Regions from separate parts of the Paenibacillus sp. FSL R7-0340 genome, predicted to be linked through region 2. Evidence: riboswitches for the same ligand, from Rfam matches in the RefSeq annotation. Region 2 holds a riboswitch; each other region holds the start of a gene.

Region 1 (7,950 bases), 1.6 Mb from region 2:
TCCACATGAAGAGCCACTGCTACACGAAGAATGGCTACCAGAATCGCCTGAATCATGATGAGAAGAGCCTCCATGATGAGAACTGTCATGAGAGGAATGATGGTGCGAGTGATGTGTATCCCAGTTCGAACAGCCGCTTGCCGAGCTACAGCCGGATGAGCTAGCTAATACGGCATTACCTGTAGCATCCGGGTGCATGTGTATGGCAAATTGCTCAGGTTGATACCATGAATACCACACAAAAGCTAATAACAAGTAGTCGACCTGTAAATAGTTGACCTTAGGCAATTGCTTACCCTCAGGATCATCCACCGCTTTATTCACCCGCTCGCGCAGATGTTGTACAATCTTATGAACCGCTTGTTGGGCCTGCTGTGAAATGGCTATATTCTCCTGCGTATTCCAGCGGTCACCTGCTGGCTGCGCGGAAGTTGTGAGTTTGTAATAGCGCGAAAGCTCGTCGCTAGGTAATGGATGATTAAAAAAAGTTCCCCACAAACTGGCGCTATAGCGGTTCCAGCCAAAGCATTCTACATACAACCAGTCAAACCACGCCCGCTCCTCAGGCATCGGCTGAGAGCCGCCGGAATGAGGAGCATGGTGAAGCATACGACCAAAAAAAGCTTCCGAGAATTGCTGATATTCGCGGGTAAACATCAACATTTCGTGCCATAATTCATCCACATCACTACTGAACATAGGCACTCGATTCATAATCGCGCATAGCATAAAATATCGTTTTAGCTCATGCCAGCGCCAATCATATTCTTGCTCCGTCAGCTCAGGGTGGGCTTCGATTACACGACTCCTTACGCTATGAGCATAGGAGGCGGGAATGGATTGCTCCAGTAGCTGCATCAGCTCTGTAATCTCTGGATGACGCTCCTGCGCAAGGGACGAAGGGGATGGGGAGCTGAGGAAAAAAGCATTCCGGCTCCGTGTTTTTCTGTTTCCCCGGTTTCTGCGTATTGCACGGAATATAAACCAAAAAATGAAGAGGATCACCACAATAAACAACGTCCAAAAGCTGCTCATACTATCCATGATGGCTGACTACTCCTTTCTGAAAGAACACGGAATTAAGATTTAGCGTTCGTTATTCAGCAGAGCGAATTCTTTTTTTATCCGGGCTAGCAGTTCAGGATTCGTGATTACATCGCAAGCAGTCCATGCCAAAGTTCTCGCAGCCAGCAGCGTTCCTTCCATGGCCCGGTCCTGCATCGCCAAATCGCGGAATTCTGGTGTATGCAAGGCATGCTTCTCGTCAATAACTTGAATGTAAGGATGGATAGCAGGGCAATGAAGCGATACATTTCCGATATCCATGGAGCCGTGATCTTCGCCTTCCGTTATATCTTCTTGTGAAATGCCAGCCTGCACCAAATTTGCGGTAAACGCATCGGAAAGTACACGGTTCGTGACCATTTCATCATAAGAAGTCTCATAATTGGAGGTCTCCAAACGACACCCGGCCTGTAAAGCAGCTCCTTCAGCAATTTGAATAACACGGCGAGTCAGTGGGTTCAGTTCTTGACGTGTAGCCGCTCTTACATAAAATTGGGCTGAGGCGTAATCAGGAATAATATTGGCTGCTTGCCCACCCTGGTTAATGATCCCATGGATACGCACTGTACTTTTTACTTGTTGACGGAACGCATTGATGCCATTGAACGTTTGAATCACAGCGTCCAGCGCGTTAATGCCTTCGTGCGGGCTGGCAGCCGCGTGAGCAGATTGACCAAAAAATTCGAATTGTACAGCATCAATCGCCAGTGATTTGCCTGATTTTTCGTAACGGTCATAAGGATGCGTCATAAGTGCGATGTCGCAATCATCAAACAATCCGGCAGCGGCCATAGGGACCTTTGCACCGCGTGTTTCTTCGGCAGGTGTGCCATATACCCGTACTTCTCCACCAGTTTCGTCGATGATCGACTTGAGGCCGACGGCAGCACCAGTACTCATCATACATATCAAATGGTGCCCACAGGCGTGTCCTAGACCTTTCAGAGCGTCATATTCTGCCAGAAAAGCGACAACCGGCCCGGGTTTTGCAGCTTTGTAAGTTGCAATAAAGGCTGTTTCTATGCCCAATACAGGTGCCTGGACCTCAAATCCGTGAAAAACCAGTTCTTCTTTTAAACGGGCAGCGGCCAGAAATTCCTCGTTTCCAAGTTCAGGATTTGCGCCAATAAATAACGAAATGTCCTTAAACCGTGGGGCATGCTGCTCGATGGTCTGTTGAATGGTCTGTTTAAAATCCATGCTGAAAACTCCTTTATATAAGCTGTAATGTAGGTACTGCGTTAGGTATGCTGAAATTGTACTATAACATTCATTGCATAATCATGCATATTCATTTATAATGACACAATCTTATTTATTATAAAGAATTTAAGGAGAGAAAAAAAGATTGAAAAAGGCATATCGTTTTACCGCCCTGGTTTTGACGGCGGTTATCTTGCTGTTGACTGGTCTTCCCATGCTCAATGCATACGGAACGGAAGCAAAGCCACAGAAAAAACTTGTAGTGGGCATGAGTGCCGACTTTCCGCCGTATGAGTTTCATAAAGTCATTAACGGTAAGGATACCATTGTTGGGTTCGATGTGGATATCGCCAAGGAAATCGCCAAAGATTTGGATGCGGAGATGGTCCCTGAAGACATGAGTTTTGACTCTTTGCTGCCTGCTCTGCAAAGTGGTCGTGTAGACTTGGTACTGTCCGGTATGACACCAACGGATGAACGCAGAAAGAGTATTGATTTTTCGGATGTATACTATCGCTCCAAGCAAGTCATCATGGTACGCCCAGAGGATAAAGACAAATATCCGACGATGGATGCTTTGAAAGGCGAGAAGATCGGAGCACAAAAGGGAAGTATTCAGGAAGAGATTGCTCAAAAAGTGCCCAATGCCTCTGTAACTTCACTGGATAAAATATCTGACCTGGTACTCCAGCTGCGGACCCAGCGTGTGAACGCTGTCGTGATCGAAGATACGGTTGCTAAAGGATACACGTTAGACGGTACCGTAACCCTTGCCAAGGCTGTGCCTGAGGATGCGGGAGCAGAAACAGCTGTAGGTATCCGTAAAGGGAATGCAGAATTGCTTGCTTCTGTAAATAAAACGTTGGCTCGCCTGAAAGCAGACGGGTCGATTGAGAAGTTTTCCACGGAAGCGAGTGCACTTTCTGCGGATCGTCAGGTTTCTTCTAATAACATTGTAGATATTTTTTGGAAATACCGCAGTTTATACGCTACGGGTATCGGCTACACCTTGTTGCTGTCTGCGCTCGGAGTACTGTTCGGATTCATCATTGGTCTGATCATATCCTTGCTACGTATGAGTGGAGTACGCATCATTGAGTGGTTAGGTACCACTTATGTAGAGATACTGCGTGGCACACCTATGCTGGTGCAACTCATGATTATTCACTACGGGGTTGCTTTGACGCTGGGTGTCAATTTTACTCCACTCCAGTCTGGTATAATCACATTGTCTCTGAATAGCTCGGCATATCTGGCTGAAATTTTCCGTGCAGGTATCCAGGCAGTAGACCGTGGACAGATGGAGGCTGCCCGTTCATTGGGTATGGGACGAGGCAAAGCTATGCGTCATGTCATTTTGCCGCAAGCATTTAAATCTATTTTGCCTGCTATCGGTAATGAGTTTATTACGATCATTAAAGAATCATCCATTATTTCGACCATTGGGATGGTGGATATTATGTATCAGGCCCAGGTCATTAAGAACATTACCTACGAAGGGTTAAGTCCGTTCGTAATCGCAGCCGCTATTTATTTTGTAATGACATTCAGCTTGTCTAAGCTGCTGGGTTTATGGGAAAGGAAGTTGAGAGCCAGTGATCACCGTTAAACAACTGCGTAAATCGTTCGGCAAGAATGAGATTTTAAAAGGCATTGATATAGATATCGCCAAAGGTGAAGTCGTCGTCATCATCGGTCCCAGCGGTTCGGGGAAGAGTACGTTTTTGCGTTGCATGAATCTGCTAGAACAGCCTACGAACGGGGAGATTTTGTTTGAGGGCGAGCCGATTACAGCTCGTGGTCATAATATTAATGTAACCCGGGAGAAGATGGGGATGGTGTTCCAGCATTTTAATCTGTTCCCGCATAAAACAGTGTTGCAGAACCTGACGCTAGCACCAACGCAGGTTAGAAGACAGTCAGGGAAGGAAGCGGAAAAAATTGCGCTAGAACTCCTGCGTACCGTAGGGCTTGAGGATAAGAAGAATACCTATCCGAACCAGCTATCCGGTGGTCAGAAGCAACGTATTGCGATTGCGCGTGCTTTGGCCATGCAGCCGCACGTAATGCTGTTCGATGAGCCGACTTCTGCATTGGACCCTGAAATGGTTGGAGAGGTTCTGGATGTAATGAAGAAGCTCGCCGAAGGCGGCATGACCATGGTAATCGTGACGCATGAAATGGGCTTTGCCCGCGAGGTAGGCGATCGAATCATCTTTATGGATAACGGTCAAATTGTGGAACAAGGTACACCAGAGCAGGTATTTGGTACTCCAAGCCATGATCGCACCCGTGATTTTCTTGCCAAAGTATTGTAAGAAAGTGCTGATATGAGCTATAAAAAAGCCCTCCGTTTGACGGAGGGCTTTTTCTTTTTTTGTCACCATTTCACCATATTTTCGTAACAAATATCGATTTCTTGGTGACAAAATTGTAACGAGTATAGTATGATGTTCAAGGTTCCCAACATTTTCATGCGGATAAGGTTACAAAATTGTGATATTATGCAGTAAGCCAAAACTTACCGGGACAGCATGCGGTTATGACAAACGCTGAATGCTGGGCCCAAACTATGGGAAGTGCGGGGGACGTAACAACGGCAGTCTTTCCGAAACGTCATAAGACGATATGGAATATGCCTAGGGGTGAATTGCACAAGCATAGGGCTTCTCCTGAGTCCGAATCCGACAGCTAACTTCGCAGGCATAACAGAGGAGGTACATATCTTTGAAACATCTAAAACATATTGGAAAAACCATGAAATTTGCGGTGCTTGCCGCAGCCATTGCAGGGCTGGCACAGACAGCTGGAGTAGCGGATGCTGCTTCGCTTCATACTGCCAAAGATGGCGATACCTTCTTTTTGCTTGCTCAACGTTATGGAGTATCAGTGGACGAGCTGACGAAGGCGAACCCAAACATTGCCTCTAACAATATATATGCAGGTCTGCAAATTAAGGTACCTGGTGAAAAAAGTGTGAATGCAGCTTCGGATTCGAAGCCTCAGCTTCTTACGGAGAAAGCACCAGCGAATGAGGGGCCAACGATTGAAGCGTGGGGCAAAACATTTAACTATAGCAAAATAGTTGACGTTAAGGCTACTGCGTATTCTGCCGCAGCCGATGAGAATGGTAAATGGGGAGCTGTGGACTACTACGGCAATCCGCTTAAACTAGGTACAATTGCGGTAGACCCGAACGTCATTCCGATGGGCACGAAAGTGCTGGTTACAGGCTATTCCCACCCAGGTTTGCCGGATCATTCTTTTGTAGCTGTCGCTCGTGATCAGGGCAGCGCCATTACAGGAAAACGGATTGATATCTTTATTCCTGGCAACAAATCATTTGTGAACGACTTTGGATTTCAAAATGTGAAGCTGTACGTTATTGATAAATAGCATTATACGTGTATATGGTTTAATTAAACATAATATATATTATGTAAACTTAATGCCTGTATCCTACCGCATATAACTAGGTCAGACTCTTATCAGGTCCTATCCATAAAAAAGGCTGTCTTGACGAGCAGAAAACTTCTGCTGGTAAGACAGCCTTTTTACGTTGCTTTAGCTTGTAGCTCAATCATAAACATATGGTTATTTCTGTTCCGATGTGTGGAGTAGCCGGGGGACTGTCACAAATTTGTAGCCCTTAGCTTTTAGAGAGTGAATTAGACCCGGCAGAGCTTGGACAGTGCCTTGCAAGTTGGAACTTTGACCTCCACCTGCGTGCATTAAAATAATAGAGCCAGGCCCAGTAGCTGGGATCACATTGCGCTGAATTTGTGTTTTACTTAGTCCCTTCCAGTCGAGAGAGTCTACATTCCAATTGACAATCATGTAGCCATGACGACGTGCCCACTGGATTTGAGGCTCCGTGATTTCACCGTAGGGTGGACGAATCAACTTGGGGCGAAAACCTGCGCTGGCTTGTAAAATACGTTCTGTTTTTGTAATCTGGTTGCGAAAGCGTTCTGGTGTGGCCTTCCTAAAATCCGGATGAGTATAGGAATGGTTTCCTATAGCATGGCCTTCACGGATAATACGGCGTATGATCCCCGGATGCTTTTCCGCACGGTGACCGACGATGAAAAATGTAGCTTTGATGCCATTGGCGTGTAATACGTCCAAAACCTGCGGCGTATACCTAGAATCGGGCACATCATCAAAGGTTAGGGCAATTTGGCGGGTGTGTGGGCCGCACATTTTAAAAATGTCCGCATGTTTTTTTCGCAGCATTGCTAATGTAGGAGTTGCTCGATCTGTGCTCTGTTGTACAGAAGAAGCAACAGTTGCTTCCTTGGGATGGGGCGTTCCGATGTTGGGAGGCGCATCCGCGTGAACGGGTAAACTTGAAAATGCTAGTAACAGTGCCAAGCCTGGCAACACTCCCCTGTACGGCATATGTATCCCCCCTTTCCGTGCAGTGATACCTAGTGGTGCTCTCGACTATTATGTACCTGTCCTATTAAAAATATGCTGGTTACCAAGTTCGGCTCATAAACGACTGGAAAGAAGTCCACGATGAAACGATTATCAATGAAGATGATGGAGCTAAACGTACATATTCTCTTAAACATGACCGAAAACAGGAGCATTTTCGCAAGTTTTAGCCTTACAACGAATTCGGTATACCGTGACAGCTGGTGTATAATGGGGATGCAATTCATAATTATACAGACATGGAATTGAAGGAAGGATGGATAAAAGTGACCGACTTGTTTACTCCTTATCAATTAAAGGGGCTTTCTTTAAAAAATCGGATTGTCATGCCCCCGATGTGCCAATACAGCGTGGAGGCCAAGGACGGAAATCCAACGGATTGGCATCATGTCCATTATGTGAGCCGGGCAGTAGGAGGCACTGGACTTATTATTGTGGAAATGACAGCGGTCCATCCAGATGGACGTATTACAGATCGTGATTTGGGTATTTGGAGTGACGAACATATTCCTGCATATCGTAAGATTGTAGAGGAAGTTCACAAGTATGGTGCCAAAATTGGCATTCAACTAGGCCACGCTGGACGCAAGGCTGAAGATGCTGAGCAACCTGTGGGTCCTTCCTCGATTCCTTTTAGCGAACGCTTTAAAGAGCCGCACGCCTTAAAGACAGCTGAAGTCAGGGAACTGGTTCAGGCATACAAAGAAGGCGCGCGCCGCGCGGTGGAAGCAGGTTTTGACACGGTCGAGATACATGGCGCTCACGGCTATCTGATCCATCAATTTCATTCGCCTTTAACAAATGCCAGAGAAGATGAATATGGGCAGGATTTGTCACTGTTCGGTGTTGAGGTCATACATGCTGTTAAAGAGGTTCTTCCTGCTGATATGCCTGTGCTTATGCGGATATCTGCCAAAGAATACGTCGAGGATGGATATAATGTGGAATACATAACAGGCGTAGGGGAACGATATCGTGATGCGGGTGTGGACATTTTCCATATCTCTTCTGGTGGTGAGGGTCCGATTGGTTCTGGCGGAGGCCCGTCTGCGCGTGCCGGCTATCAGGTGGATTTGGCTCATACCATCCGTGAAAAGCTGAATGTACCTGTAATTGCTGTTGGCTTACTGGATGATTATGAGGACGCCCGTCGGGTTGTTCAGCAGAAAGAAGCTGATCTGGTAGCAATAGGCCGTGCCATGCTGCGTGATCCCTATTGGGCGTTGCATGCATCGCGGGAGC
Region 2 (7,950 bases):
GTGTCTCCCAGACTCATTACACTAAGCCCCATTAGAATGCTGTCAAAAATAACATGGCTGAACATGGCGGCAATAAAACCGTAACGCAGGAACACAAAACTGAACAGCAAGCCAAGAAAAGTCAGCTCAATAGGTCTGGAAATCACCGGATAGATCGGATAAAGTGTATGTCCCAGTGCCCAAATCAGCGTGGTGATCAGACAAGCAACAAAAGTGTTTTTCACTATTTTTTTGACCATCGGAATACCAAACAGACGGTAGACAGTCTCTTCTCCAATACCTGCCATCCAGGCCATAATCGGCAGTAACCATGGATAAGCCATATTGTAAGGGGATTGCGTGGCATCTGTTGTGGAGAATGTATTAAATGTGCGCTCCAGTATAAAGAATAAGATGGATTGTACCCCGAGTAAAATAAAGGCCCACAAGTAGCCAACATACATACTGCGAAGCACATACAGCCCGTAGCCCGGCTCTTTCGCACGCGGCCATGCATTCAGTCCAACCTGACGCATAAGTCCGTCACCGCCGACCAAGGAGAAGTAGAGCGCTACTGCCATGAAGAAGGTAACACCAATCTGGAACACCATAAGAAATATAAGCATGCCCTTACCGCCTGCTTCTGCTTGCAATAAAGGCAGCATGTTCATTGTCCCAGCTATACTTGCAATAAAGTATATAACGGACAGAACAATGCCGCGTACAAATGAAGTATGTCGTCGGGTGAGTGACGCATACACAATGGCAAGAACACCCAGCACAAAGCTAAATAGGGCATAACCCGCATAGGTCATCCAATTCGCCCAAAATGTTTGCTTTTCGATATAATCGGTATAGGACGACGGGGCCGAAAAGCTTTGAGAGAAGGAGCGAACATCACCGTCTTCGAAAGTAAAAGCCAGTGTAAGTACCGAGGCGCCGATTTTTTTATCGTCTACGGTATACTTTAATCCACCTTCTTTTTCAGTGGTGGCGAGCTTCAAGTCCGACGGCTTAAAACCAAAGCGCTTAACCCATACTGCGGCCGCCTGCTCCTTGGCTTCAAGCGTCATGCCGTCCTCAGCTACACGTATAAGCCTGTTACGTGCTTCTTCATCCGTAGAAATATCAGCCTGTGTGTAATTGGTACTGGAGGTGATCCGTTTAAAGCTAACGACCTTCCCAGTGGATAAATCCACATGAATTTGCAGTTTGCTTTTCGCTGAGGATTCAGGCAGATCAACCCGAAAGGTTTCGTAAGGGTAATTTTTCTTCCATGTACGGTCGTACTGTTGAAGCAGTTTTTCTCTAGATAAATAACCGTACAAATCTGTTTCGGCCTGATAGGTCACGACAGGCTCCTCTGGCTGTGATTCAGTATAGCCCAACTCGGAGCGGGCAAAGTCCAATGCGTGTATGACCGCTTCTTGTTTGCTGATGACCTTTGCGTTCATTACTGATTCTGGACTCGGATTGCTAAGCGAGGGAATAAGCAATTGAAAGATAAAAAAGCAAATCAGGCCAATCCCGCCCAGCAAGCCTAATTTTTTGAAGTTGGCCGTGAGCACGACCGGTTTCCCGATAGGATTCATGAGTTTCCTCCTTAATCTGTAAATAAGAACATCCATTAAAGATATCATACTGCACAGGTTCCCGCCAACAGACCAGCGATATTCATGAAAATAGAGTGAAAGCACTTTAAAGTTCCAATAAAATAAGATAAGCTGCGATTAAACGATGCCCATTCGCAAAATAAAGCCAATTTCACGTTTTTTCGGCGAAATCGGTTTTGTGATCTGGATATAGAAGGATTATAATCTTGAGGCAATGCCTATAAAATACATAGGTAATGATATACAGTTGAGCCAAATTTCTATGAGAAAACGGGGGAACCATGTTACTGGGGTGAATTTTACAGCCGATCCTGCTGGATTGGATGTGTAAATAGGGCATACTGTGCTGCCCGAATCCGTCAGCTAACCTCGTAGGCTATGAGCAGGAACCAAGTCAGGCACTCGGTTTTCCGGTGTCTATTTTTGTGTGTATAAAAGTGTGTGGATTGGTTAGACCGCTGCGGGTGCAGATTATTCTTCCGATTGCTGTTATCCCCGGATTTTTTGATTGTATAACCCCTTTAATGGTTAAAATCCGGAGATAAAGGCAAACGCTTCGCTTCTTCAGAACAATTCTGCCCCCTTCGCTGCTGCCCGCCAATAGCACAGGGGGCAGAGTAGTGCTTGACATGCATTCTTCCTGTATTCAGGGAATGCTAATTATAGTTACTAAAGGTTTGGAAAAATCAAAAAAATTAGGGGCAACGACGATCGGAAGATCAAATGGAACGCGTAGCGGGCTTACACCGTATTAAATCACTGTTTTTATAGTTTTAAGGATTAGGAGAGAAGTGATGAATAGATGAATCCCAATGCAAGCTGGCTCCGGCTTTCTCCACCGCAGATATTCGTTGCGGGTTTTGCCATTATCATTCTAATAGGTAGTTTATTGTTAATGCTGCCGATCTCCAATACAACAGGAAAGCCACTTGCGTTTATAGACGCTTTGTTTACTGCCGCTTCCGCGACCTGTGTTACAGGGCTTGTCGTAAAGGATACGGGGACCTTTTTTACAATCTTTGGTCAAGTTGTTATCGCTGCGCTCATTCAGATCGGCGGCCTGGGCTTTATGACTATGGCTACCTTGATCGCGCTGGTGTTCAAACGTCGGATTTCCTTACGGGAGCGCCTCATTTTACAGGAAGCGATGAATCAGACCTCTGTCGAAGGAATTGTCGGATTGATTCGTAAGGTGCTGCTGTACTCGCTGGTCATTGAGGGCGTATGTGCTGCAATATTTGCGATTCGCTGGTCGTTTGATATGCCTGTAGGCAGGGCGATTTATTTTGGGATTTGGCATGCCATCTCCATGTTTAACAATGCTGGTTTTGACTTATTCGGGCACTTTCGCAGCCTGACAGATTATGTATATGATCCGATTGTTAATTTTACAGCTATGTTCCTGATTATTTCAGGCGGAATTGGTTTTGTAGTGATGTCGGACCTGGCAGAATATCGCAAGCGCAAGAGACTTTCCTTGCATACTAAGGTGGTACTCAGCATGACGGGCGCTATGATTGTAGTCGGCACGCTCGTGATTTTTGTATTTGAGTTTACGAATCCAAAGACTCTTGGCTCGCTTGATTGGGGGGGGAAACTGCTGGGATCTTTATTCCAGTCCGTAACCCCTCGTACCGCAGGTGCCAATACACTGGACATTGCAGGCTTGCGGCAGGCTACGCAGTTTTTTATCATCATACTCATGTTTATCGGGGCTTCTCCTGGCTCTACTGGAGGCGGGATTAAGACCACAACATTCGCGCTGCTCATTGGAGCCGTGATTTCGATGCTACGGGGGCGTGAAGATATTGTACTGTTCAAGTACCGACTTGCGCAGGGACGAATTTACAAGGCTTTGACCATTACACTGCTGGGGTTGCTGTTCGTGATCGGGGTGACCATGATTTTGTCGGCAACCGAAGATCATCATTTTCTGATGATCTTGTTTGAGACGGTGTCTGCGTTTGGTACGGTGGGGCTGTCGATGGGGCTTACACCTGATTTGACAGTCATAGGTAAGCTGGTGATTACCCTGACGATGTTTGCAGGTAGACTGGGGCCACTCACGCTAGCTTATGCACTGGGGCCGAAAAAGGGTAAAGAATTATATCGTCATCCGGAAGGCAAAATGATTATAGGATGAATCATTTCATGATAAGTAGTATACATTTCGTTGATTTAATTATTTCAGGATTTTTGCAAAATCCTCATTTATGAAATTGATTCAGATAAGGGAGTTTTCGAGTAGATATGAAAACGCAGCAGTTTGTAGTTATTGGCTTGGGGCGGTTTGGCTCAAGCCTGGCTTTGCAATTGGTGGATATGGGGTGCGAGGTGCTAGGCATCGACCGGAATGAGGATGTTGTGGACAGTATGAGTGAGATGTTGACACATACTGTCGTGGCGGACGCTACTGATGAAGACTCATTGCGATCACTGGGCATCCGTAATTTCGATTGCGGCATTGTTGCTATTGGTGATGACATTCAGGTAAGCATCCTGACCGCCATTTTGCTGAAGGAGCTGGGTGTGAAAAAAGTCGTAGCCAAAGCCATATCTGTGCTGCACGGGCGTGCGCTAGAGAAGCTCGGTGTGGACCGGATCATTTATCCAGAACGGGATATGGGTATCCGGGTGGCTCATCAGCTAGTCACGCCTAATTTGCTCGATTATTTGGAGTTGTCCAAAGAATACAGTATTGTGGAACTCAATGTACCTGCATGTCTGAATGGCAAAACGCTAGCAGAGCTAAATGCCCGTACTCGCTTTGGTTGTAGTGTCGTGGCGCTTCATACGGCGAACGGTATCCTGATCGCACCGACGGCTATGGATCGGCTAAAAGCAGACGATATTATGGTCATCATCGGCTCGAATGACAATATCGGTCGCTTTGAGGATGAGGTTGTTAATGTCAATGAAGAGGGCTAAACCCTCTACACCATACGATAGCCTGCAAACGACGCACGTGTCTCGCTAATCCAGCGTCGTGCTGTCGGACCGAGATCGGTCGTCTCCGAGTAAATGAGGGAGGTCGTTCGGCGTGTCTCCTTCAAATCGGGCAAGTATAATGCAGTGAGTCCATTATCCCGTAATAGTTCGCTGCGCAAATAGGATTTGGGTAGCAAGGCGGAAGCCTTACAGGTTGGAAGCAGGCGTACAATTGCCTCGAAGGAGTCGATTTCCATGCGGATATCCGGCATGATGCCGCTGCGCTGGAATAAGTCATCCGTCAGACTGCGATACCAGGTTCCTTTGGAGAAAATAATCATCGGCAATCCTTGCAGGTCTTTCATCGAGGCCGTTCCTGTCTTGACGGTTAATTCATGTCCAATGGGAACAACAAGCTCCAAATGATCATCAAATAGCGGAATGCAACGCAGTCCAGCTTCATGAATGGCAGACCCGACAATACCGGCGTCTGCTTTTTTATCACGTACAAAGGCGACGATTTCATGGGTTTTACCGGTGAGCAGCTTCAGCTCGGTTTGAGGATGCTTGCTCATGAAAGCTTCGACGAGGGTAGGCAGCGTCGTTTGGAGTGTCGTGAGGCTTGCGCCGAGTGTAAGCATACTCTGGGCTTCATTTTTGTGCTGGGACAGCTTTTGTAAAAAGCGAAGCTGTCGTTGCCGTTGCTCTAGTGCGAATGTATAAACAAATCGGCCAGTGGACGTAATTTCGAGCCGTTTGCCCCGACGATCAAAGAGATTCACACCCAGCTCTTCCTCCAGCTTGGCAATTTTGCGAGACAGGGCAGGTTGGGACAGATTCAGCAGTTTGGAGGCTTTATTCAGGCTGGACTGCTCGACAATGACGGCAAAAGCGTTCAAATCCTCAAACAAATCATCCACTTCCTCTCTATATGCAAAAAAGACATAATAATTAATACGTATATTGCAATTCCATTATAAGCCGAAAAGGAGTAACATGAAAGCGACACAAGATGTTCACACTTTTGTTTTTCCTAATAAGGGACACCTTGTTGGACATTTCCTGTCGGAAACTGTCATTTTATATGTTATATTACTATTGAAAACGCTATTATTGGGAGAAGGGAGCATGACCTAGATGAGAGGATTTTATTCCAGAAAGCTGCATTCGCTTCTTGGCGTCATTCCGTTGGCTCTATTTTTTGTTGAGCATTTGGTGACGAACTTCACAGCGGTGGAGGGCGGCAAGGAAGGATTTAATCGCAGCGTGGCCTTCCTGAATGGTTTGCCGCTGGTTATTGTGCTAGAAACGTTATTCATCTACTTGCCATTACTGTTCCACGGGATTTATGGCTTGTATATCGCTTATCAGGCTGACCCGAATGTCAAAAGGTTCGGCTATTCACGTAACTGGCGCTTTCTGTTCCAGCGTATTTCTGGCGTCATTACATTTGTATTTATTATCTGGCACGTATACGACACACGCTTTCAGGTAGCTCTGGGTAAAGTAACTCATGAGGAGCTAGGCGGCGTTATGCATGGCATCGTGACGAACCCGGTTTATTTCATTTTGTATTTAATCAGTGTCGTTTCGGCATCCTTTCACTTTGCTAACGGACTGTGGGCATTTATGGTCAGTTGGGGGATTACTGTGGGACCACGTGCGCAAAAAGTATCTTCTTATATCTGTATGACCCTGTTCGTGGTGGTGTCTATCGGCTTCATCGCTTCCCTGCTTGCATTCCGCAGCGCGGAATTTCAGGAAACGGCAACTGCCTTGGTGCAATGCAGCGCTTTTAAACAGCTACTGTAAATGAGTCATATCCATTATACATCGTGTTGAGATTCTATTTTTAAACGTAAAAGGGGATTTGGTTAAAATCCTGAAAAAAAGGAGTGAGCAGAAATGGCAGCATCCAACATTATTGTCGTGGGCGGCGGTCTGGCAGGTCTAATGGCTACGATCAAGGCGGCAGAGGCGGGAGTTCACGTTCATTTATTTTCTTTGGTTCCGGTCAAAAGGTCCCACTCCGTTTGTGCTCAAGGCGGCATCAATGGTGCGGTAAATACAAAGGGTGAGGGAGACTCACCCTGGATTCACTTTGATGATTCGGTCTATGGCGGGGACTTTCTGGCCAACCAGCCTCCGGTAAAAGCGATGTGCGAAGCGGCTCCAGGGATCATTCATCTCATGGACCGCATGGGCGTCATGTTTAACCGGACACCGGAAGGACTGCTGGACTTCCGCCGCTTCGGCGGTACCCAGCATCATCGGACCGCCTTTGCTGGCGCGACGACAGGACAGCAGCTTCTGTACGCTCTCGATGAGCAGGTACGGCGCTGGGAATCTGCTGGTTTGGTGACCAAGTATGAAAACTGGGAGTTTTTACAGGCTGTACTGGATGATGAAGGCATCTGCCGAGGGATTTGCGGGCAGGATTTGCGTACGATGGAAGTGAAGACTTTTGCAGCGGATGCAGTTATTTTGGCGTCTGGTGGCCCCGGGATTATTTTTGGTAAAACCACGAATTCCGTCATTAATACGGGCACAGCTGCTGGTGCGGTGTATCAGCAAGGCGTACGCTATGCGAACGGTGAGTTTATCCAGATTCATCCGACGGCTATACCAGGGGATGACAAGCTGCGTCTCATGTCCGAGTCGGCACGGGGAGAAGGCGGTCGTATTTGGACGTATAAGGACGGTAAGCCATGGTATTTCCTCGAAGAAAAGTATCCGGCTTACGGAAATCTGGTCCCTCGCGATATTGCAACACGTGAAATATTCAGTGTATGCGTTGATGATGGACTGGGTATTAATGGCGAGAACATGGTCTACCTCGATCTGTCCCACAAGGACCCGAAAGAGCTGGATGTAAAGCTGGGCGGCATTATTGAAATCTATGAAAAATTCGTCGGTGACGATCCGCGCAAAATCCCGATGAAAATATTCCCGGCTGTTCATTATTCAATGGGCGGCATGTGGGTCGATTACAATCAGATGACGAATATACCGGGCTTGTTCGCGGCTGGTGAGTGTGAATTCCAATATCACGGTGCGAACCGTTTGGGTGCGAACTCGTTGCTGTCAGCCATTTACGGCGGGATGGTAGCTGGACCTAAGGCTGTGGAATATATCAAAGGCTTGAAAAAATCTGCACAGGATATAGCTACTTCCGTATTTGATGCGGCAGTTAATCAGCAGACGGAGAAGTATGAGCGTATTTTGCATATGGACGGAAAAGAAAATGCTTATGTTCTTCATAAAGAGCTGGGCGAGTGGATGACGAACAACATGACTGTGGTTCGTTATAATGACAAGCTGGAAGCTACGATCCACAAGATCAAGGAGCTGAAGGAGCGTTACTCTAACATTAACATCAATGACGCTTCGCGCTGGAACAATGCGGGTGCGGCGTTTACACGGCAACTGT
Region 3 (7,950 bases), on a different contig from region 2:
GTAGTTTTGGCCGTATTTAAGCGGTCGAAAGGCTTCCGTATAAACGGGGAGGAGTTCGTAACATGCCTTTTACACAAGAAGAGATTGAAGCACATCTGGAGAAACTGGAGGGCTGGGAACTGGAGGAAGGACGTTGGATCGTTCGGAAATATAATTTTTCCAGTTTTATGAAAGGGATTGCATTCGTGGATGAAGTTGCCGCTATATCTGAAGCATTCAATCATCATCCATTTATTACGATTGATTACAAGACCGTGACTCTGCGTTTGACCTCTTGGGACGACGGCGGTATTATGGCCGTGGATATTAAGGAAGCCCAACAATATAATGAAGCTTTTGAAAAAATGCGCAGCAGTCATTGAGCTTGTAATGATCTGTCGTATGATGATAAAAGCGCCTTCGCTATACAACATCGCGGTTGTATGCCGAAGGCGCTTTTATCATAGAACCTGGGTTTGGTGCTCGGGACGATATACCATACAAAAAAACGGTTTTTTGCCATCGGGAGTCTGGCGTTCATAGGTATCTGTAAGCTCAAATCCAGCCGCCTTGTAAGCCCGGATAGCGCGCCGATTCCAAGTGAGTACCTCTAGATCAATTTCATTCTTCGGGTTGCGTCGTTGGGCTTCCTCTGCAATGGCACGGACAAAATCAGCGCCTTTGCCATGTCCGCATCTTTCGGGATGCATTCCAAGACCTAGCCGGGTCACACCGATCATAGGAAAATATTGAGCAAATCCCGTCAGCTTATTCTCTTCATCCAGTACGGCAACATATTGCTCTTGGCGAAGCGTGGGACTTCCAAATTCGACTTCAAGCGCCTTCATTTGTTCCCAGGGGAGCCAACCGTATATATTATAAGGTGGATCATAGCGCCACTCACAGATTGCAGCCGCTTGATGCTCGTCCATCGGTACGATCCGATAGTTGGATATTGAGGCCGGCATGTGTTCCATCCTCCTTTTACAGGTACTTCAATCATTAACAACAGATTGTAGACAAGTTGCAGGGGAATGGCAAGCGTGTTTATTTCATACTCAAGTCGGGTATACATTCAATAAGAAGGAATTACTGCTCATATGCTCCCCCAGCGCTGACGGTAAAACCGACGATGTTCGCTAAAATTGAAACCTTTTGAGGCTTCAGTTCGTCAGTAATGATAATAATTGCTGATGTTGTGGACATAAAAAACCGCAATTCGATTCCGGCCAGAATCAAATTGCGGCTAGGGTTAGCTTGCTGTGCGTTAGTTATTCTACGTTGTCGTCATCAGGAATTTCTGAAGCTACAGAATGGTAAGCGTCTGTGCTCATAATTCTTTTTGCACCGACATAGCGGTTAGCGTAATAATTTTCGTTCAGTGAGCTAACTACTACACCACGTGAAGTCGAGGAGTGGGCAAATTTCCCTTCACCTACGAAGATACCTACATGGGAAATGCCTCTTCCTGTGGTGTTGAAGAACACCAGGTCTCCAGGTCTCATTTCATCGCGGGATACAGAAGATCCCATTTTGAATTGTGATCCGGATTGATGCGGAAGTTTAATTCCCAGTTTGTTGAATACATACATTGTGAAGCCGGAGCAATCGAATCCCTCGAGTGTAGTGCCTCCGCTTCTGTAGCTCGTTCCTTTGGCATCTTGAATGACCTGGTCCATCTTAGAGTCTGCATATGCACTGCCGCCACCGAATGTAAAAGATGTAAAGGCAATGGCAAGACCCATAGCTGCGATCGTTAGCTTCTTCTTCAAAAAAAATATACCCCTTCCAATGCCTGCGAGGTTAGCTTAAGGATTCGGTAGAAGGTTCCCCTATGACCACTCTGTTGCGAGATCAATTCACCCAAACTGGTTCCCCCGCTTCCTAGGTGCCAGGAATTAGGCTTAACTTAAGATGTGCACCTTGGAGAGCAGTATTCACAATAACGTTATTTTTGAGATAAAGGTTACAATAAAGATTACAAAGTTGTTACTATCAGTTCACTGCGATTATTGTAACAAAGACGGCTGGCTTTGGCAAATGTTTCATTGCAAAAAGTTACAAAAAAAATCTGCTCCTAATGTCCAAGGAACAGATGTTGTTAACAGTATTCAGTTATGTGTCGTTTGCGCGGATATGAATCAAGATTTTTCGACAGACGGAAATGAAGTAAAAAACATAAAGGCAGGGCTTAACTTCTACTGGAGATATCGGTATGCCATAGTCTGTACTGCGAACTGATATGCCACAGCCTGACCAGACTAGTAACAAAATGATACGATTGCTGGAGAATGAGCGCCAGCATGCCAGTCCAAATCATCGCCACGGTGCCAAATAGACCGAAGACCAGCAGCACACAAGCACCAAGCAAAAGAGATATACCGACAGCTGGAAGGAGCTGGCGAAAGAAGGCGAGCAGGGACGATAGTATGGCGTGACCACCGACAGTCCCCAGTTGCATATACAGGATGCACTGCCGAATGAACCATCCGTATGCCATCCATCCCATGACATAGGGCAACAAATGCAGCAGATAAGAGGAAGATTGAAGTGCTCCTGCTACAATAGGGTAGAGTCTCGGTACTACCCAAATGGCGGGAAGCAGCAGCAGTCCCAACTCGATGATGTAATACAACAGCGACGACATGCCATGGCGTTTCATACCCTTGAAAAAGGACAGGCTTTGCGGTTCAGTCGCATCGGTATGCAGGCTTTGATATATTCCGGCTCTAATGAAGGGAGTGATCAGTATGCGTAGTACAGTCGCCCCTAGTAGTATCCACAAATACACATGTACTTCCCGGCTGTCCATCAGAGCAATCTGGCTCTCCATCCAAAACAAGGTCTGTCCCAGCTCGTTTTGACCCTGATCAGGATAACGGAGCAGTAGCGGGATAACGGCAGACTGCACCAGCCGATAGAGAAACACCCCCCACAGTAGTCGATACAGAAATAAAATGATAACGATATAGAATCGTATGCGCACCAGCGCCCAGCCCTCTTTTATAACAGTCCGCATCTATAGACACCTCACCATGACAGACTTCCAAGCAGTGTTTCTAACAGCTTGGTTACACTTACATTCCAACGGGTTTGTTGCTTTTCGTCCAATTCGGCTTTTAGGCTATTGTTAATGTGCTTGTTCTCCAGTGCAATGGTATATAGAGGATCAAGGGTTACATAGGAAACGGGAGAAGTACTTTTGATCCGAAAAGTTGTGCTTTTGCCCGCGCCGTCCCAAGCCTTGAATATCGTGGTACCATCCTTGAAGGTAAATTGGACAGGGATCTTGGGATAATCCGCCCCTTTTTTGCTGACCGTCACGACTGCTTCATATCCATTCTCCAGCTTTTGGTTCGTGATATGATCCACCGAAAAGTCCGCCATCTGGCCGTCATATACATACTGTTCAAAATAGTGGCTCCATGAGCGTCCGGTGGCTCTCTCCACGATACGTTGAAAATCCTGGGAGGATGGATGCTTGAATCGGTACGTCTGGACGTAGGTCCGCATAATCCGATCCATTTTTTTCATACCCACCTGACGTTCAATGCCCCGTAGTACCAGCTTGCCTCGAGAGTAGGCGTTTTGCGCGTACTCAGCAGCCGAGCCGTACTTCCATGACTCGCGGTTTAGCGGCTGTGGGGAGGCTATCTGTCCCGATTGTAATGGCAAGTTGGGGGTAAGCCCATATTCTTGCTCCATAAGCCGCTCCTCTGCATAGGAGGTGAAGCCTTCATCCAGCCACGGCTCCTCAAATTCGTTATTGGCTACCATTCCGTAGAAATATTGATGTCCAATCTCATGAACTAATGTTCGTTCCAGACTATAGCCAGGATTTAGATTACCCGCAGCAGCGGCTGTGATGAGTGTCGGATACTCCATACCGCCGGCTCCATTGCCTGATTTGGGTGGAACCACGATGGATAGGGTGGAATATGGATAAGGCCCGTACCATTTGCTGTAGTACGAAAGAGCGGCCTTCGCTGCGCTCATATAGCGCCCTTTGAGCTCCTTGTGCGACGGGTCAAGGTAGAGCTTGATTTTGACACCAGGGACTTCAGCAGAAGAAAAGGGTTCTTCTACGGTTACAAAGTTGGGTGAAGCGGACCAGGCAAAATCGTGTACATCATCGGCATAAAATTGATATATTTTTTGGCCGTTCTGTCGGACGGCACCACGGGTGGGAAATCCGGTCGCTGCTACGATATGAGTTTCAGGCACCCGAATCCGTACGCTGTAAATTCCAAAATCGGCATAAAACTCGGAGTTACCATGATACTGGTGGAGGTTCCAGCCCTCTTCGGCGCGTCCACGTTGCCCTGCAGTCTCGTAGACGCTGAGCTTCGGGAACCACTGTCCTGCCATTACAAAATCATCTGTCGCACCCATACGAGCGAAGATGGCGGGCAGTTTTACCTCAAACTTCATATATAATGTGATTTCTTCGCCACCTCGTACCGGCTTGGGTAGACGCACCTTCATGAGCGAACGGTCGCCTGCGTTACCGTCATCTGGCTGCACATATTGGATGCGGTGCATGAGAGATAAACCGTCTTCTGTTTTTAGTTCAGTCAGCGTCATGGAGCCAAAGCCGTCTTTGGGCATGGTGTCTCCGCGCAGCTTTCCACCGGATTCCTTCATAAAGGTGGTTTCCATGGAAGAGAAGGCATTCGGGTATAGATGAAGATACAGATCATTCACGGTTTTCTTGCCCGGATGCCTCCAGGTCAGTGTCTCAGTGCCTCGCAAAACCTGTCCTTTTTCCAGAGACACATCAATGTGGTACTCTACCACCCGTTTGCTGAGGATTTCTGTAGCGGGCTGTGGAGGGTTCTTGGGCAGGTCAGGCAGGATGTTTGCCCCTAGAGGCATGCCCATATTTGGGACAAGCGCAGACTCAGACAGGGAGCCGTATAGTGGTTGGCCTATGGACTGCGGGTCTGATTGCGATTGGGGCTGCCAGGCAAACCATAACGTCCCTGCGAGGAGACCGAGGGCTAGTGTAGACAATAAAACGATTTTAGTGCGTGCTGGGGTCATACAATGGATACCTCCCGTTGACAAGCATCTACAGCATGTATATGTTTGCTTTCAGGAGATTATTAGTTAAAATATTTATAGTGTAGAATGAGTGTGAAGACGGAAAATGGAGGTCTAGTGACGCATGAGTGAAAATCAGCCGGACGGCAAAAAACAGATTGCACTGAACATTGTCAGTGGCAAGAGTAAACATAAGGGTTTCGGCGCAGGCTCAATCGACCTGAACAGCATGTCCCCGGTCATCATTGACCGAGGAGAAGCGAAAATTGATATCGGTGCCATGCATGCCAAAAGTAAAGTAGAACGTGGTATCAAGTTCTCTACGAATAAAGAGGATGTACCGAATGGACGGCAGGTATGGCTCGTATGGGTAGCCGTGGATCGTACGCCCGAAGGACGTATGTACGGCGGCGCCACCGCCTGCGAGATGCTGATTGACGACGAAGCCAAACGCGGCTGGAAAATCCTCGCCGATCACGTCAACCGTATGGATTACGCGCTCAAGCGTCGTTTCATGCTGGATGATCTCGGCAGCGAAGATAGAGCAGCGCTTAAAAGCCTGCTAATTTCGCATAACGAGGAATGGTGGGACGCTTCGCCTGAGGAATTGAAGCAGGCGCTGGAAGGATAGGCCCAGCGTTAACGCAGTAAAAAAAGCAGCCACTTCTGTGGGCTGCTTTTTTTATTTATCTGAGTTGACACTAACCTTTTAGTAAGTAGTTGTCCTGAAAGTGCATACTTACATATTTGTAGCGCTCACTTTATACTCAAAAATAAATAATACTTAAGGAGGACAATTCTTTGAAAACTCTTGTTATCGTTACACATCCAAGCATCGAGGCATCTGTCATAAATAGGCGATGGGTAGAAGAACTCAAAAAATATCCAGAAAAGTATACTATCCACGAATTGCATAAGGTTTACCCTGACGGGAACATTGATGTGGAAAAAGAGCAGCACTTCATTGAATCACATAGCAATCTCATTTTACAGTTCCCAGTTTATTGGTTTAACAGTCCGCCTCTCCTTAAAAAATGGCTTGACGATGTTTTTGTTTATGGCTGGGCTCATGGTTCAAATGGAGGTGACAAATTAAAGAATCGTAAGGTTGCTTTAGCAGTATCTGCCGGAAGTAAAAAAGAAGATTATAGTGAAGAAGGAAGATATCGCCATACACTTGAGCAGCTATTATCTCCTTTTGAAACAACCTTCCTATATTGCAATGCAGATTATCGTTCGTTCTTTGCGTTTTATGGTACAGAAAAAGAGTCTGGCGAAAATGAGATTGGTACGTCCGAAAGCGAATTGGAGAAAAGCGCACGAGATTATTTGAATTTTATTGACAGCCTGTAATAGGAATGTCTATTGCTGTCCGTCCTCCAGAGCTGGCAAACCATTTTCCTCTCCCCACTCGCACATCATATTTAATAATGGAATGAGAGAAAGGCCACGTTTAGATAGTGAATATTCAACTTTTGGAGGGATCTGGGGAAATTCCTTGCGTATGATAAGGCCATCTGCCTCTAGCTCTTTTAACATGATGCTTAGTGTTTTGAAGGAAATGGTACCGATACTTCGCTTCAGCTCGTTATGTCGCATAACCTTATTTTCAAAAAGCCAATATATAATGATCATTTTATATTTACCGCTTATTAAGGACAACGTATATCCAAAGCCAGTGTCTTTTAGGACCACGCCAGACGGAACACAGGGTTCACTCATAAATTACACTCTCCTTTAGGTAAGTATATAATATGAATGTGCATACTTTACAACTGATCATTATGCAATTTTAGTGAAAGGATGTAAAGTATGCTCGCTATAAAATGTTTCTGTATCTTTAAACGGAGTGATTCTAGAAACGGAGAGGAGCATCTTGACATCCTGGAAAGGCATTCACTATAATTCAGATAGAAATCGCTTCCACTCCTTTTTTTATTCATTTTGTGGAACCGGTTCCTTGAAAGATGTAGTTAAGTCCTATTCACTGTTTATGAATGTAATCTCTAAATAAGGTGGCATCGTTATGTTTAAATGGTTGAAAAAGAAGGCGGCTCCTCGTATTGAAGAATTCGACATGGTAGCACCAATCAAAGGAAAAGTGGTTTCCCTTGAAGAGGTTCCAGATCCTGCGTTCTCTACGAAGGCTATGGGGGAAGGCATCGCTATTCATCCGACTGAAGGTAAAGTGACTGCTCCTTTTACGGGTAAAGTCGTCCACGTGATGGAGAAAAGTAAGCATGCTCTGATCATTGAGCATGAATCTGGTGTACAAATTTTGATACATGTCGGGATTAATACAGTTTCCCTCAAAGGACAAGGGTTTAACCCTCACGTTCAAACAGGAGATAACATTAAAGCAGGGCAATTACTGATGGAGTTTGATCTAGACGCGATTCAACAGGGGGGATTGCCTGTAATTACTCCGGTAATCGTTCCAGACGGGCAAGAGATGATCAGCCATGTGGAAATCTTGGAAGGAACATCTGCCTCTTCAGAAGTACCCGTATTAAGAGTCCACTTAAAAGCCTAGTTCTCATTCAGAAAAGACTAACCAGGAATTCCTGGTTAGTCTTTTCTTTAGATGATTATCTGATCGGTCAAGGATCGGGTATGACCATGTAATCAAAAGCTAGGATTCACATATTTCAGATATCCGCTGATTACAATTGCCTTCGTACAGCCCTCCATGAAAGCAGATCACTTTTTTAATATCATAAGGCAGCAGGTTTTTAAGAGATTCTTTGGCCATATTGAAATCACAGCAGTATTGCGGGTCTGGAGCCAATAATTTGCTGCTTACTACGCGTAGGGCATCTCCTGCAATCAGGGTTTGACTGGATTTATGATAGAAACTTAGGTGTCCTGGTGTATGACCAGCAGTATCTATAACTATGATCCCCCCACAGAAGGACAATTCCTCTCCGG
Region 4 (7,950 bases), 3.4 Mb from region 2:
CGACCAATGTACCGATCTCCACGACGAACATGACAGGATTCTTCATCATAATCATCGGATTTAATTTTATAAAGCTATCCTTGATCGCATGCTTCAAGATGCTTCTGTCCAGCATGTGTTTGCGTTGTTCCTTCATGATCAAACACCCCGTTCATCCATTCTCATTTTCTTCTTCACATGGTCAAAAATTCAGCAACAGGTCCCAATACGATAACGGGTAAAAAGGTCAACGCACCAATCAGCAGCACGACCCCGATCAGAATGGCTCCAAATAACTTGTTGTCCGTACGCAGTGTCCCCGTCGTCACCGGAGTCGGTGCTTTGGCATTCAATGAAGCCGCCACAGCCAACAATGCAATCATAGATACATATCGTCCGAAGAACATAACCAGCCCCGTTGTCATGTTCCAGAATACGTTGTTATCCGAAAGACCTTCAAATCCCGAACCGTTATTTGCAGCAGATGACGCATATTCATAGAGCACCTGAGTCAACCCGTGATAGCCAGGGTTAGTGACCGCGTCGTATCCCCAATGACTCATAAACGCAAGCGCAGTTGGGGCGAGAATGAGGAACGGATGTACCAAAATGGCAATCGCGATCAGCTTCATTTCCTTGCCTTCAATTTTCCTTCCCATAAATTCCGGAGTTCTCCCGACCATCAGTCCGCATATAAACACACCCAGAATCGCATACATCAGCATATTCATCAGCCCGACACCCTTGCCGCCAAAAATGACGTTTAGCATCATTTCTCCCAAAGCAGCCATGCCACCCAGTGGGGTTAGTGTATCATGCATATTATTGACCGAACCTGTCGTTGCCGCTGTTGTGACCGCAGTGAATAAAGCCGATTGTCCAATGCCGAAACGAACCTCTTTCCCTTCCATGCTTCCTTGAGAAGCATCCACACCCAGTGTCTGGATTAACGGGTTACCTGTCTTTTCAGACACGTACGTAATAGATAGAAAAATAAGAAACAATACCATCATGGAGCTAAAAATAATCCAGCCCTGCTTACGATTACGGGCAAACAATCCAAAGGTATACGGCAACGAAGCTGGCATTACCCACATTGCCAAAATTTCCAGCACGTTCGTCCAAGGACTTGGATTTTCAAAAGGATGTGCAGAGTTAGCTCCCGCATAACCGCCCCCGTTTGTCCCCAAATGCTTGATGGACTCCAGAGAAGCAATGGGTCCCATAGAAATCTGCTGCTGTGTTCCGCTCAGCGTCGTAAGATCCGCCGTAGGCTGTAGCGTCTGTGGTACCTTCAATCCAACCAGCACCAGCGTAAGCACAAAGGCCAGCGGCAGGAAAATCCTTATAATGGCTTTAATAAAATCTTGAAAGAAATTGCCCATCCCTTCACCGCGCCGCGTCAATCCTCTCATAAAAGCCGCAGCAACCGCAAAACCGGAAGCAGCCGAAGTGAACATCATCATCGTGACGAACGCCATCTGTGTCAGATACGTAAGCCCGCTTTCTCCGCTATAATGTTGGAGATTCGTATTCGTCATAAAGCTGATTACCGTATTAAAAGCTAGTGATGCTTCCATATTACTGTTTCCAGCCGGATTACCAGGAAGCATTCCCTGTAAACGCAACAGCAAGTAGCTGATCGCCACAAGCACGACATTCGTTGCAATGAAACTCATAACATACGTAGTCCAACGCATGCTCTCCAGCTTCTTCAATCCTACAATCTTATAAATCAGCTTTTCTGTTCCGCCAAAAATCCGATCCGTCCGATTGGGTTCATTCGAGAATACATGATACATATAGGTGCCCACTGGCTTTACCAAGAGCAGCAATATGACGATCACAATTCCAATTTGAAGCAGCTCCATCCTTTATTCCTCCTTCAAAATGCTCCTGCGTTTGGAACAACAGACCTGCTTCCAGAGCACCAATTGTGTGCACACGTTTGCGAAAACCCGCTACCTATGATGCTTAATATTCAGATCTGTTGTTCCCGCCCGCTCTATCCCCTATAGCTGACTAGAACTTTTCAGGGTTCAGGAGTGCGTAGATTAAATACATAAACACAATAGCCGTAAGCCCAAGTATAACGATCATCCTCTTCGTCCTCCTTTAGAGGTCTGCGCATCACACCAGCGTACAAACAGCAGTATCACTCCATAACTCACAGCCATGACGAGCAGCATGTATATATCCATCATGTTTATACCCTCCGTATCGGTCCTCAGATCGCCATTCTTATTTGATCATAAAATCATAAAACAACTATGTTATAAGTGCTTATCCGTTCAGCAGAAAACCCACCTCTCCGTTCAATGTGTAGATCACATGATCCGCTCCCAATCCCCGATAAATTCCTTGTGGATTACAGCCGTGCGTAATAACATAGATCGATTCCGATGTTAGCGGCCGACATATTTGCAGGAAACGGCACGTCAGATTCAAGCTGTTCTCGAACAAATACACACTACCAATTTCTTTTTTTGGAAAATTCCATTTTCCCGCTTGCATGGTATTGATGCGGACAATGTGCTCCACACCCATTTTTTTGAGCTGTCGTTCCTCCTGGGCGCTATTCGTGAGAACTGCAAACGCCAATTTTTTGAAAATAAGCAATTTCACAAAACTTCTGCCCGCTTCATTCGGTGCAGTGACAATAATTAACCGACCTTCCATCAGTAGCTCCTCTCCCGGTATAAAAAGACAACAAAAAGAAGCCGAAGGAAAAAGGCTTTCCTCCGGCTTCTTACATATCCATGATAAAATAAACCATGGCTGCACACGGCGGTTTGTTGCCTCTCCCTGTACGCTTACGAGGTTAGCTGTCGGATTCGGACGTGAGAGTCGCCCTATTTCTGGCACTTGACCTGAAAATTCACCCCATGAGACACACGGCTTCCGAAGCCGTACAATCTCGATTGGTTCCCCCGCTTTTGCAACTGCAAAATTCAGCGCTATAGACATTTCGTTGTTGCTTCATTCAAGTTAATTTGAAATTACGTCTTGAATCATACACCCGCGCATGGAAGACTGTAAAGCTCAACTGCGGGGTTATAAATCGGCCTTTAGAGCCTAGGATATTAATAATAGCGCTTACAATGCAACTATGCTTCTCACAGCTCCTTCAATCTCTGTTTTTCATCCCTTTTCGAAAATGACAAGCATGTCAATATTGGCGTAGGGTAGAGCGTTTTTGGCCTTTTTTTGTAAAAAGAGAAGAAAATACGCTATATGTACCAGCTAAACACCGATTGAACCCGCTTTTATAAGAAGAAACACCTTAATTCGCTCCATTTGCGGTGCGATTTACTGTTTTGAACAAAATACGATTTTACAGCGGCTAAAGGCTTGATACAGCTTTTCCAGACTTGCAACCTTGCTTTTAATTGCTTACAATTTAATTGCTGAATATTGAATAAGGAGAGATACTATGACCGTTTATGAATATGATGCGCACACCCTGCAAGGGAAACAAATTCCGTTATCCATATATGAAGGGAACGTTCTGCTTATCGTGAACACTGCCAGCAAATGTGGGTTAACCCCCCAATACAAAGCGCTACAAGAGCTATATGATCAGTACCATGAACAGGGGCTCGAAATTTTGGGATTTCCCAGCAACCAGTTTGCCAAACAAGAGCCAGGTTCCAGCGAGGAGATTTCCGAGTTTTGCCAGATCAATTATGGTGTTACCTTTCCGATGTTCGCCAAGACAGATGTCAATGGCGATCAAGCGCACCCCTTATTTCGTTACCTGACCCAAACTGCTCCGGGGGGTATTAGGGTCTAAAGCGATCAAATGGAATTTCACTAAATTCTTAATTACACGAGAAGGTAACGTATTTAAGCGCTATGCACCGCAAACCACTCCAGATAAGCTGGCGGGAGATATAGAGAAGCTTTTGCAGCAAAACTGACATCCTTCTTTATCACAGTTAATAAACGACCGGTTGTCTACCGTTGTTCTGTGGCAAAAGGGTATAACGAAAAATGCTTAACAAAAAAAGCATCCCTTCACGTAAACCGTGTCAGGATGCTTTTTTAACTGAGTCTTGCATATAATGCGGTCGAGAGGACTCGAACCTCCACGGGCGTACGCCCACTACCCCCTCAAGATAGCGTGTCTGCCATTCCACCACGACCGCAAATCATAATGTAATGAGGCAACAGATTTATTATACTCTCTCATCAACTATTTGTAAACAAAAATATAATAATTATTTTATATGTTATTTTAACTAACATGTATGAGCGATAAGAATATTTTATTTGACACAAAAGCTATTTAAATGTAAATATATATTACATATATTTCGAATATTTTTCGTTATCCCCAAGTAAAAAGTAAAATAACATAACATAACATAACATAAGGATTCACTTCGAGGAGGCGAACCACCTTGCATAAAGGCAACCGCTTGCTGAACTATGCATTATTGTTGGACCCTTCCCTACCTGTTGGTGGCTTCACCCGTTTTAACGGACTGGAGAAACTATCGCGTAACGGACATTTGAACAGTCTACAAGACCTGGAACATTACATGCTGGATGATTTGTATCCTCAATTTACAACCGTTGACGGCATGGCTATCAAAAGTCTGTATGTCGCCATCCAGCAGAATGACAGTTGGCGGATCGCCCTCATTGATAAGATGCTGCATACCCAACGTCCCTCCTGGCAGCATGTGAAGGAGTTTCGTCTATCCGGTCAGCGTCTGCTCAAGCTCGCTAAGGCTCTTTATCCTTGGCTTGAATTTGACCAGTTGGAATCTATACTCATTCAATACAATGCGATTGGCACACTCGCTACCGTTCACACCTGGATTAACTTCCTCCTCGGAAACGATGTAGAACAGACCGTTCACGGCTATCTTAGCGCAGCGGTGTCCTTCTGTGTGGAAGATGCCTTCAAACTACTCAATCCTCCTTATGAGGAAAAGAACCCTCTTATGGAGCGTATGACAAGCGAGCTCCTCTCTGCCTGGAAGAAGCTTAACCAACCTGAGCCAACTGCATCTCAGCGTCGCTTTCTTCACAGACATTGGTCCAGCTCCTACATCACTCTACCTCTTTATATGAGCCATAATAACCAATTGGATGAACCTAGACTGTTTTCCTCCTCAGGTCTATTCAAACGCCTTCCAGCATCCCCCTGATGCGTCGTTTCGCCAATGTGGTCACAACACCAAAAACACTCTGTCCCTTTCCTCAGGTGGCAGAGTGTTTTTTATCCACATATAATCGCAATTCACAGCATTAGCAGACTCTAGACGGATTATCAGAACCACCTAGCACTTAATTAAGTAATTAATTCAACAAAATGACGCATTTACGATTGTAAAAACACGTATAAAAGTGTATCATAGTGTTAGATGGTTAATTCTAACATGTTTACTGATGATTATTATAACACACCAATTATTCCGCAAGAATCCGTAAGGGGCGATTTCTCTTGAATAACAAAATGCCTGTCACCTCCTTCGGGTGGGCCATCAAACAACGGCTTGTCGAACTTCGACTGGATCAGAAAACATTTTGTGAGACACACAATATTCCGCCTTCACGCTTGTCCAATCTGATTCACGGCACCCGCAAAGCACAAAGGTACAGAAAACAAGTTGCTGCAATTCTGAACATCGACGATAACGATTATAAGGAGGCACCGCACTCTAAACCTAACAAGCTTTCCAGTTACATATAGGTCATTCCATATCACCAAGAAACCAAATAGACCCGTAAAGCGAACCCCACTAGTTCGTTTACGGGTCTTCAACCCAGACGATCTTTAGCCAAAAAATTATTCCGGCTTTGTTTTATCCTTCTCACTTTTTTGCTTACGGTATTTTGCAAATTCAACATATTCTAAAATAAAATTCTGTTCTTCCGTCTCAAGATCTTCTGCCTGGCAATTCAGTGGCCCCATCACTCCAAAAAAATAAGCAGCCTTCTGCTCCTGAAGTACGCCTTCTCCTGGCTTAATCCCTTTCATTAACCAATCGAGCGATACATTAAAAAAGTCCGAAATCTGAATCAAATGGGTGGTACCCGGCGTTGTTTTACCCCTTCTCCAATCACCGAGATTCCCTGAACTGATTTTAAGTTTTTCACAAAATGCCTTCTTGGTCATTCCGCGATCCTTAATCAAAGCTTCAATCCGCTGATAAATAGTTTGATCTCCCAAAATGTTTCCCCTCCGACACAGTAACTTTTTCTGAAATAATTTTCATTTTCAGCCTTACTCATTAGTAATCCTCATCAAATCCTAAGCAACCATTACCCCATAGTAGAATTGCGCTGGTTTTTCTCTTTACGAAAGCGGGTAAATTCAATATACTCAAGTATAAAATTTCTTTCCGCCTCACTAAGCGGTTCCCCCTGGCAATTCAGTTGCCCTGAAGCGCCAAAAAAATAAGGGTCTTGCGACTCCTTTAGCACCTCACCCTGTACATCTCGACCCAGCATGATCCAATCCAGACTGGCATCAAAAAACGAAGCAATTTCAATGAGTTTATTCGTGCCCGGCGTCGTTTTTCCTCTTTTCCAATCCCCGAAGTTCCCTGTACTAATGCCTAACTGCTGGCAGAACGCCTTTTTCGTCATTCCCCGTTCCTTGATGAGTTCCTCAATGCGATGGTAAATAGATTGCATAGAAGTTCCTTCCTCCCTAGCAGGCTCTCAAATAACGATATCATGTTCTCTGTTCCCATTTCAAAGATCACGTATGCTAAAATTACCGAATTATGTATGTTGGTTTCCATTATACCACAACACGCAACAAAAACCGCCTGTTTTCCGAAGAAAGGGCGGTCTTTAAGTCAGTTCACTTATGCCAATCACGTAGCAGAGTTGTCGATTTTAAGTAAGATATGCTTCAATTCATTCAAAGTTTCACTCAGATGCAATAAATCTTCTTCTGGCAGATACACCAGTCTTTCTTGAATTTTATTGGAGAAGGTATGAAATACCTGTTCACAAAAAGCATCGCCTTCCTGTGTAATCGCCACATTCACGACTCTGCGATCCGAATCACACGATTGGCGGTCAGCCAACCCATGCTCCACCAACTTATCCAGAAGAGGAGTCATGTTTGGACGTGAGACATTAAGTTGTTTGGACAAATCGGATACTGTAGACGAACGCACTTCACGCAGAAGCATGAGCACTTGAAAGTTATTAGGCGACAAGTGTAATGGGAAATCGAGCGGACCGTAGGTGAAAAATTTCTTCTTCACAATCGGAAACAAGCCCAAAATATTTTCTGATATATTTCCTAACAGTTGAGTGTCCATATTTTTCACCGTCACTTCATAAGTTTATACTTATCATTCTATAACATTATGGCATTATATTATACTATGGAATCATTATTTCATCATAATCATTACTTTATTACATCACCACACAAATAAAAAAAGCCTCTACCGCGAGAGACTTTTCCGTTTATTCCATTGATGCGGTCGAGAGGACTCGAACCTCCACGAGCGTACGCTCACTACCCCCTCAAGATAGCGTGTCTGCCATTCCACCACGACCGCATAACAAAATATAAATGGTGAGCCATGAAGGACTCGAACCTTCGACACCCTGATTAAAAGTCAGGTGCTCTACCAACTGAGCTAATGGCTCATGCTGTTCATCCAAGCTGTCCGCCATTAGACCAGACCTCAGGAATTTCCCTTAAGCATGCAACATGTAGTCTATAAAGACAACAATGACCCGTAGGGGATTCGAACCCCTGTTACCTCCGTGAAAGGGAGGTGTCTTAACCCCTTGACCAACGGGCCTTATTATTATGCGCCAACTTGGCGACAAGAAAGAGTATATCAAATAGAATAACGAATGGCAATACTTATTTCTAAAATTTTTAAAAAAGCAGTTTTTATAAGTACAAAATTCGCATTCACTTACAATGCCTTATCTAAAATCACTAAAATCCTGAAAATAGCGATAAACGATTGCAATATCACT

Evidence for each region. A riboswitch is a leader RNA that binds a small molecule or an ion and turns the genes downstream of it on or off. The one in region 2 is predicted to bind cyclic di-AMP.
Region 1: linked by a shared signal. The riboswitch ahead of MKX59_RS13435 (3D domain-containing protein) and the one ahead of MKX59_RS06060 (TrkH family potassium uptake protein) in region 2 are both predicted to bind cyclic di-AMP.
Region 3: linked by a shared signal. The riboswitch ahead of MKX59_RS27310 (C40 family peptidase) and the one ahead of MKX59_RS06060 (TrkH family potassium uptake protein) in region 2 are both predicted to bind cyclic di-AMP.
Region 4: linked by a shared signal. The riboswitch ahead of MKX59_RS21190 (hypothetical protein) and the one ahead of MKX59_RS06060 (TrkH family potassium uptake protein) in region 2 are both predicted to bind cyclic di-AMP.

What each region holds. Positions count from the first base shown of each region.
Region 1 covers NZ_JBBOBY010000001.1:2,968,075-2,976,024, forward strand. The annotation lists gene MKX59_RS13415 (hypothetical protein) at 1-1,044, opposite strand, end outside; gene MKX59_RS13420 (M20 family metallopeptidase) at 1,087-2,265, opposite strand; gene MKX59_RS13425 (ABC transporter substrate-binding protein/permease) at 2,414-3,877, shown strand; gene MKX59_RS13430 (amino acid ABC transporter ATP-binding protein) at 3,864-4,586, shown strand; cyclic di-AMP (ydaO/yuaA leader) riboswitch at 4,821-4,989, shown strand; gene MKX59_RS13435 (3D domain-containing protein) at 4,996-5,664, shown strand; gene MKX59_RS13440 (polysaccharide deacetylase family protein) at 5,863-6,669, opposite strand; gene MKX59_RS13445 (NADH:flavin oxidoreductase/NADH oxidase) at 6,975-7,950, shown strand, end outside.
Region 2 covers NZ_JBBOBY010000001.1:1,355,481-1,363,430, forward strand. The annotation lists gene MKX59_RS06055 (CPBP family intramembrane glutamic endopeptidase) at 1-1,571, opposite strand, end outside; cyclic di-AMP (ydaO/yuaA leader) riboswitch at 1,833-1,985, shown strand; gene MKX59_RS06060 (TrkH family potassium uptake protein) at 2,395-3,735, shown strand; gene MKX59_RS06065 (potassium channel family protein) at 3,843-4,520, shown strand; gene MKX59_RS06070 (LysR family transcriptional regulator) at 4,526-5,431, opposite strand; gene MKX59_RS06075 (succinate dehydrogenase cytochrome b558 subunit) at 5,658-6,332, shown strand; gene sdhA (succinate dehydrogenase flavoprotein subunit) at 6,426-7,950, shown strand, end outside.
Region 3 covers NZ_JBBOBY010000003.1:282,285-290,234, reverse strand. The annotation lists gene MKX59_RS27320 (4a-hydroxytetrahydrobiopterin dehydratase) at 63-362, shown strand; gene MKX59_RS27315 (GNAT family N-acetyltransferase) at 441-947, opposite strand; gene MKX59_RS27310 (C40 family peptidase) at 1,251-1,751, opposite strand; cyclic di-AMP (ydaO/yuaA leader) riboswitch at 1,757-1,894, opposite strand; gene MKX59_RS27305 (hypothetical protein) at 2,171-2,998, opposite strand; gene MKX59_RS27300 (M1 family metallopeptidase) at 3,010-5,022, opposite strand; gene MKX59_RS27295 (YwhD family protein) at 5,147-5,653, shown strand; gene MKX59_RS27290 (NAD(P)H-dependent oxidoreductase) at 5,824-6,375, shown strand; gene MKX59_RS27285 (winged helix-turn-helix transcriptional regulator) at 6,385-6,744, opposite strand; gene MKX59_RS27280 (PTS sugar transporter subunit IIA) at 7,049-7,555, shown strand; gene MKX59_RS27275 (MBL fold metallo-hydrolase) at 7,655-7,950, opposite strand, start outside.
Region 4 covers NZ_JBBOBY010000001.1:4,739,446-4,747,395, forward strand. The annotation lists gene kdpB (potassium-transporting ATPase subunit KdpB) at 1-136, opposite strand, end outside; gene kdpA (potassium-transporting ATPase subunit KdpA) at 174-1,850, opposite strand; gene MKX59_RS27630 (potassium-transporting ATPase subunit F) at 2,002-2,079, opposite strand; gene MKX59_RS21190 (hypothetical protein) at 2,263-2,658, opposite strand; cyclic di-AMP (ydaO/yuaA leader) riboswitch at 2,774-2,946, opposite strand; partial or broken gene MKX59_RS21195 (glutathione peroxidase) at 3,413-3,899, shown strand; tRNA gene MKX59_RS21200 (tRNA-Leu) at 4,045-4,127, opposite strand; gene MKX59_RS21205 (urease accessory protein UreF) at 4,401-5,138, shown strand; gene MKX59_RS21210 (hypothetical protein) at 5,435-5,683, shown strand; gene MKX59_RS21215 (helix-turn-helix domain-containing protein) at 5,780-6,163, opposite strand; gene MKX59_RS21220 (helix-turn-helix domain-containing protein) at 6,256-6,630, opposite strand; gene MKX59_RS21225 (MarR family winged helix-turn-helix transcriptional regulator) at 6,816-7,271, opposite strand; tRNA gene MKX59_RS21230 (tRNA-Leu) at 7,435-7,517, opposite strand; tRNA gene MKX59_RS21235 (tRNA-Lys) at 7,533-7,608, opposite strand; tRNA gene MKX59_RS21240 (tRNA-Glu) at 7,695-7,766, opposite strand.